Linked DNA regions of Tistrella bauzanensis. The protein of the gene in region 1 interacts with the protein of each later gene in a pairwise test. Links are inferred from orthologs where the notes say so. Each region holds a gene or a part of one and is shown on either strand. Other genes may lie near its edges.

Evidence for each region.
Region 2: the proteins of ssb (region 1) and IEW15_RS05660 interact in binary tests that used the Escherichia coli proteins (3 or more experiments, as listed by UniProt). The link is inferred for Tistrella bauzanensis from one-to-one orthologs.

What each region holds. Positions count from the first base shown.
Region 1 is NZ_BMDZ01000054.1:27,270-30,360, reverse strand. The notes cover bases 61-2,838. They hold ssb (single-stranded DNA-binding protein), read right to left. Parts: upstream 1,894-2,838; coding sequence 1,228-1,893; downstream 61-1,227. Other genes in these bases: IEW15_RS18940 (FAD/NAD(P)-binding protein), read left to right, coding at 2,053-2,838; IEW15_RS18950 (aldo/keto reductase), read left to right, coding at 125-1,129. Outside these bases: more of IEW15_RS18940, read left to right, coding at 2,839-3,091. UniProt on the Escherichia coli protein: Plays an important role in DNA replication, recombination and repair. Binds to ssDNA and to an array of partner proteins to recruit them to their sites of action during DNA metabolism. Acts as a sliding platform that migrates on DNA via reptation.
Region 2 is NZ_BMDZ01000008.1:87,139-90,406, forward strand. The notes cover bases 283-3,237. They hold IEW15_RS05660 (primosomal protein N'), read left to right. Parts: upstream 283-591; coding sequence 592-2,883; downstream 2,884-3,237. Other genes in these bases: fsa (fructose-6-phosphate aldolase), read right to left, coding at 283-309; IEW15_RS05665 (F0F1 ATP synthase subunit delta), read left to right, coding at 3,232-3,237. In the rest of the region: more of fsa, read right to left, coding at 1-282; more of IEW15_RS05665, read left to right, coding at 3,238-3,268.

The DNA.
Region 1 (3,091 bases):
TGCCGGCCGGCTGGCAATCTTCACAAGCGGCGCCGGGGCGCTGCGGCGGCGTCTGGGCCGTCGACAGCCCGCACAGGCGGGCGCATTCTGTTGGCCCCGATCCATCATGCAGAGGATGCCCGCCATGACCGCCCGACGCCGCCTTGGCAGCAATGGCCCCCTGGTTTCCGCCATCGGCCTCGGCTGCATGGGCATGAGCCAGTCCTATGGACCGACCGACGATGCCCAGTCGATTGCAACCCTTCACCACGCCATCGAGATCGGCTGCACATTCCTCGATACCGCCGAGGTTTACGGGCCGTTCGTGAACGAAAGCCTGATTGGTCGGGCGCTGGCCGGCACCACATCGACCGGTCCCCTGCGTGACCGGGTGGTTCTGGCGACCAAGTTCGGCTGGCGGATCGAGGGCGGTCGCCCGACCGGGGTCGACAGCCGGCCCGAGCGGATCATCGCGGCGGTCGACGGCTCGCTCGGCCGCCTTGGCACCGACCGGATCGACCTGCTCTATCAGCATCGCGTCGACCCGGCGGTGCCGATCGAGGATGTGGCCGGCACGGTCGCCGATCTGGTCAAGGCCGGCAAGGTCAAGCATTTCGGCCTGTCGGAAGCGGGCGCCCGCACCATCGATCGCGCCCATGCGGTGCATCCGGTCGCGGCCCTGCAAAGCGAATATTCGCTGTGGGAACGCGACATCGAAACCGACATTCTGCCGACGCTCCGCCGGCTGGGCATCGCCCTGGTGCCGTTCGCGCCACTGGGTCGCGGCTTCCTGACCGGCACCATCGGCCGTGCCGAAGACCACCCGGAAGGCGACCGGCGGCGGACCGACCCCCGGTTGATGGGCGCCAATTACGACGCCAATGTCAGGGCCGCATCGATCGTGCGCGAGATCGCCGCCGCCCATGACGCCACCCCGGGCCGGGTGGCGTTGGCCTGGCTGCTGGCGCGGGGCGAGGATGTGATCCCGATCCCGGGCACCCGGCGGATCAGCCATCTGGACGACAACTGGGCGGCGCTTGACCTGACGCTCACCCCTGATGACATCGCCCGGCTGGATGCCGCCCTGCCACCCGGCGTCACCGCCGGCCCGCGCTATGGTGAACGCGAAATGGCCTATCTGGACCGGTAACCAGGGCTCGGAACGGACGACGCCCGCGCCCCATCAAGGAATGCGCGGGCGTCGTCGGCACACGTATCGGCGGGTGTCCGCCGGGTTGTAAACTGGTGTCAGAACGGAATTTCGTCGTCCAGATCGTTGCCGCCACCGCCGGCGCCACCACCGGCGCCACCCCGGCCGCCGGCACCACCGCCGCTGCCGCTGCCGCCGCCGTAATCCGAACCGTAATCGTCATAGCCGCCGCCGAAGCCACCGCCCTGGCCACCACCGCCCTGGCCACCGGCGCCGCCACGACCACCGCCGGCACCGCCGCCGCCGCGACGGTTGCCGCCACCGAAGCCGCCGCCGCCTGCGCCGCCGCCGCCGAATTCATCGTCGCCGCCACCGCCGCCGCCTGCGCCGCCGCCACCGCCGCCGCCTTCGCCGCGGCCGTCGAGCATGGTCAGCTCCCCGCGGAAGCGCTGGAGCACCACCTCGGTGGTATACTTCTCCTGGCCCTGCTGATCGGTCCATTTCCGGGTCTGCAAGGCCCCCTCGACATAGACCTTCGAGCCCTTGCGCAGGAATTTCTCGGCAACCTCGGCCAGACGCTCGTTGAAGATCACCACACGGTGCCATTCGGTCCGCTCGCGGCGCTCGCCGCTCTGCCGATCGCGCCAGTTCTCGCTGGTCGCGATGGCAAGGTTCACGATCTTCATGCCGTCCTGGGTGCTCCGGACCTCGGGGTCACGGCCCAGATTGCCGATCAGGATCACCTTGTTGACGCTGCCCGCCATGGCTCTGTCTTCCTCGACTGCGTGTCCGGGCACCGCCAGGGGCGCCCGCTCAATTGGGCGCATCCTGCGTCATCGGGGGCGCTTCTGTCCATGCCGCATGACGCCGACCTGCACCACGCGCTAGGCTGAGCGCTCCATTCATCGCCGGAGGCGGCTTGCATGGCGACCAAAGGGACCACGATCGCGATCATCGGTGCCGGCTTCAGCGGCGCCCTGCTGGCGGTGCATCTTCTGGACCGCTGCCGGCAGCAGGACAAGATCCTGCTGGTGGAGCGCAACAGCCAGTTCGGCCGCGGTGTCGCCTATGCGACCGGCAACCCCCATCATCTGCTGAACGTCCGCGCCGGCAATATGAGCGCCTTTCCAGACCAGCCCGACCACTTCATCCGCTGGCTGGACAGCCATGCCGGCACGCTGGGGCCATGCGAACCCACCGGCCGCGACGGCTTCGTGCCGCGGCGGATCTATGGCTCGTATATCCAGGATCTGATCGCCGACCGGATCTGGGGCTGCGGCAAGGCCATGAACCTGCAGCTGATCCATGACAGCGCGGTCGGCCTGGAGCCGGCGCCGGGCGGGGGATTCATGATGCAGGTCGATGGTGGCCGGCGCTATGCGGTCGATGCGGCGGTGCTGGCGCTGGGCAATTTTCCGCCCGGCCGTGATCTCGTTCCAAGCCCGGCCTATGCCGCAGACCCCTGGGCGCCAGGGGCTCTGGAGGGCATCGATCGCGATGCAACCGTGATGCTGATCGGCACCGGGCTGACGGCGGTCGACGTGGTGATCAGCCTGCTGGATCGCGGTCATCGCGGTCCGATCCATGCCATCTCGCGGCGCGGGCTTCTGCCACGCGCTCATGCGCCGGTGCCGGCACCGCTGCCCTCGCTCGATCCGGCAACAGCCCCACCGCAGTTGAGCGCGCTGCTGCATGCCGTGCGCCGGGCAGCACGGCAGGCCGAGGCCGATCTGGCCGCCCAAGGCCGTGGCGGCGGTTGGCGGGCGGTGATCGATGGCCTGCGACCCGTGACCCAGAGCCTGTGGCGCGGGCTGGACACGACTGAGCAACAACGCTTCCTGCGCCATCTGCGGCCCTGGTGGGACAGCCACCGCCACCGGATGGCACCGGATGTGGCAACGCGGATCGGCGATGCCCGCGCCCGTGGCCAGTTGCTGGTCCGCGCGATGCGCATCCGCGCCC
Region 2 (3,268 bases), on another replicon or contig:
CGGCGTGCCTTCGTCGGACAGTGCCTTGCAGGTCTTCAACCCATCGACGGTCAGCGGCACCTTGATGGTGACATTAGGGGCGATGCGCGCCAGATACCGGCCTTCGGCCAGCATCTTCTCGTGATCGAGCGCTGTCACCTCGGCCGAGACCGGGCCTGCGACGACGGCGCAGATCTCTTCGATCACCTCGACGAATTTGCGGCCGCTCTTGGCGATCAGCGACGGATTGGTGGTGACGCCGTCGACCAGACCGGTCGCGGCAAGCTCACGGATTTCGGCGATGTCGGCGGTATCGACGAAGAACTTCATGATGCGGGCCTCGGGAGACTTGTGATCGGCGGCTGGCCGCCGGGGCTGTGATCGGCGGCTGTCCGCCATGCAGGGCGGATATTGCGGGCGCTCAGGCGGCGACATGGGCCGGGGAGAGGGCGCTGATGGCGCCCGGCCCGGTCGCCGCCGGGGTCAGGGACCGCCGGCTGCCGGTGTGACGCGGAGTTTAACGAAACCCTTGCGCGGTCGCCAGTTGCATGATGGCATCCGCGCAAACCGGCCGGCCCGGTTGCCTGCTCATTTCCGACGGTTGCTTATGCGATGACCACCCAGGATACAAGCGCCAAGCCCGCATGCGACGCCGATGCGCGGCTCTTCAGGGCCGGTGACCGGGTGGCGGTGCTGCCGTTGCAGGCCATGGGCGGCCAGCCGGGGCGTGCGGGCGGGCGACTGGACCGGCTGGACTATCTGGTGCCGCCGGGGCTGGATCTGACCCCGGGCGCCGTGGTGCGGGTGCCGCTGGGGCCGCGCCAGATCACCGGCGTGGTCTGGGGGCCGGGAGAAGGCGATCTGGCCGCCACACGGCTGAAGCCGGTGACCGGGCGGCGCGATTGCCCGCCGGTGTCGGGGCCGCTGCGGCGGCTGGTGGATGCCGTGGCCAGCTATACCGTGTCGCCGCCGGCCGGCGTGCTGCGCATGGTGCTGCCGATCGACGAGGCGCTGGATCCGCCCCGGCCCGAGGCCGGGCTGGTGCTGACCGGGGCGGCGCCACAGGGCCGGCTGACCGCCCAGCGCCGGGCGGTGCTGGAGGTGATATCGGCCGGGGCCGCGGCCGGCGATACGCCGCCATCAGTGGCCGATGTCGCGCGTGCCGCCGATGTCTCGGATGGTGTGGTCCGCGGGCTGATCGAGGCCGGGGTTCTGGCCGTGGTCGAGCGGCCCGGCGGCCGGGGGGGCGATGAGGCGCCGGCGCCCGACCCGGAGCGTCCCGGCCCGGCGCTCGGCCCCGACCAGACTGCGGCGGCGGCGGCCCTGGTGGATGCGGTGGCGCAGGGTTTCTCGGTCGAGGTGCTGGACGGCGTGACCGGCTCGGGCAAGACCGAGGTCTATTTCGAGGCGATCGCGGCCGCCCTGCGCCGCGGCCGGCAGGCATTGGTGCTGGTGCCCGAAATCGCCCTGACCACCCAATGGCTTGAACGCTTTCGCGCCCGCTTCGGTGCGGCACCCTTGAGCTGGCATTCGGAACTGGGCCATGCCCATCGCCGCCGCGCCTGGCGGGCGGTGGCGGAAGGCCGGGTGCCGGTGGTGGTGGGCGCGCGCTCGGCGCTGTTCCTGCCCTTTGCCGATCTGGGGCTGATCGTGGTCGACGAAGAGCACGATGCCGCCTTCAAGCAGGAGGAGGGCGTGATCTATCATGCCCGCGACATGGCGGTGATGCGCGGTGCGCTGGAGGCGGTGCCGGTGGTGCTGGCCTCGGCGACGCCGGCGCTGGAAACCCTGGCCAATGTCGAACGCGGCCGCTATCACCGCCGCCGTCTGGCGGCGCGCCATGGCGCGGCGGTGATGCCGGCGGTGGAGGCGATCGACATGCGCGGTCAGCGGCTGCCGGCGGTGCGCTTCGTCTCGGAGCCTCTGAAACAGGCGATCGTCGATGCGGCGGCGCGCGGCGAACAGGCGATGCTGTTCATCAATCGGCGGGGTTATGCGCCGCTGACCCTGTGCCGGGCCTGCGGCCATCGCATGCGCTGCCCGTCCTGCGATGCCTGGCTGGTGGAACACCGCCTGCGGGCGGGCGGGCCGCGCCTGATCTGCCATCATTGCGGCCATGACGAGAAACTGCCCGATGCCTGCCCGGATTGCGGCGCCGAGGACAAGTTCGCGCCCTGCGGCCCCGGTGTCGAGCGGCTGGCCGAAGAGGTGGCGGGCCTGCTGCCAGATCTGCGGGTGGCCGTGATGACCAGCGACACCATTGCCGGGCCCGAGGCGGCGGCGGAGCTGATCGGGCGGATGGAGGCAGGCGCGGTGGACGTGCTGATCGGCACCCAGATGATGGCCAAGGGCTATCATTTCCCGAAGCTGACCGTGGTGGGGGTGGTGGATGCCGATCTGGGGCTGGCGGGCGGCGATCTGCGTGCGGCGGAGCGGACCTATCAGCTCCTGGCCCAGGTGGCCGGCCGCGCCGGGCGCGCCGAGCGGCCCGGGCGGGTGCTGCTTCAGACTTATGACCCCGGCCATCCGGTGATCCGGGCGCTGATCGCCGGCGACCGGGATGGCTTTCTTGAGGCGGAGGCCGATGCGCGGCGCCAGGCCGGTGCCCCCCCCTATGGCCGCTGGGCGGCGGTGATCGTCTCGGCACCAGATGTCGGCGATGCCCGCGCCACCGCCGATCTGTTCGCCCGCGCGCTCCGCCGGACGCTGCCCCCCGGCGCCCGGCTGCTGGGCCCGGCGCCGGCCCCGATCGGCCTGCTGCGCGGCCGCCACCGGCTGCGGCTGCTGGCGATGGCTGATCGGGCGGCGGATCTGCCGCTGGCGATGGCGCGGGCGCGGGAACTGGTGCCGGTCAGGGGCGCCATCCGCGTGCAGATCGATGTGGACCCGCAGAGCTTTCTGTGAGGCGGCCGCAACGTTCGATGACCGGCAGGTGGTCAGGCTTTCGGTGACCGGACATCGGCCCTGATGCACGACAGAACATCGATCATCGCGGTGCCGTCGCCGCGTGCGGCCCGAGGCGGGGGCGATGTGCGGATGCGGCCGTCGGGCACAACGGCGACAGAACGGCGATTTTCGCTGTCGCGACGCGGGTTGCGCCTCCCCGGTGCTTGTGCTAGGTATCGCCTGCCCTTGGCGTGACGGCTCTCAACAGAGGACGTCCGCCATGGCCTTGGTCCTGCTGACGTGTTCTTTGCGTGACCGCAGGGCCTCGTCGGTTTTTTTCCCACGACAGGCTTCAGGACGGTCCCAGTGGCAGGTGCGCAAGCGGATGCGACCGGACTGGCGG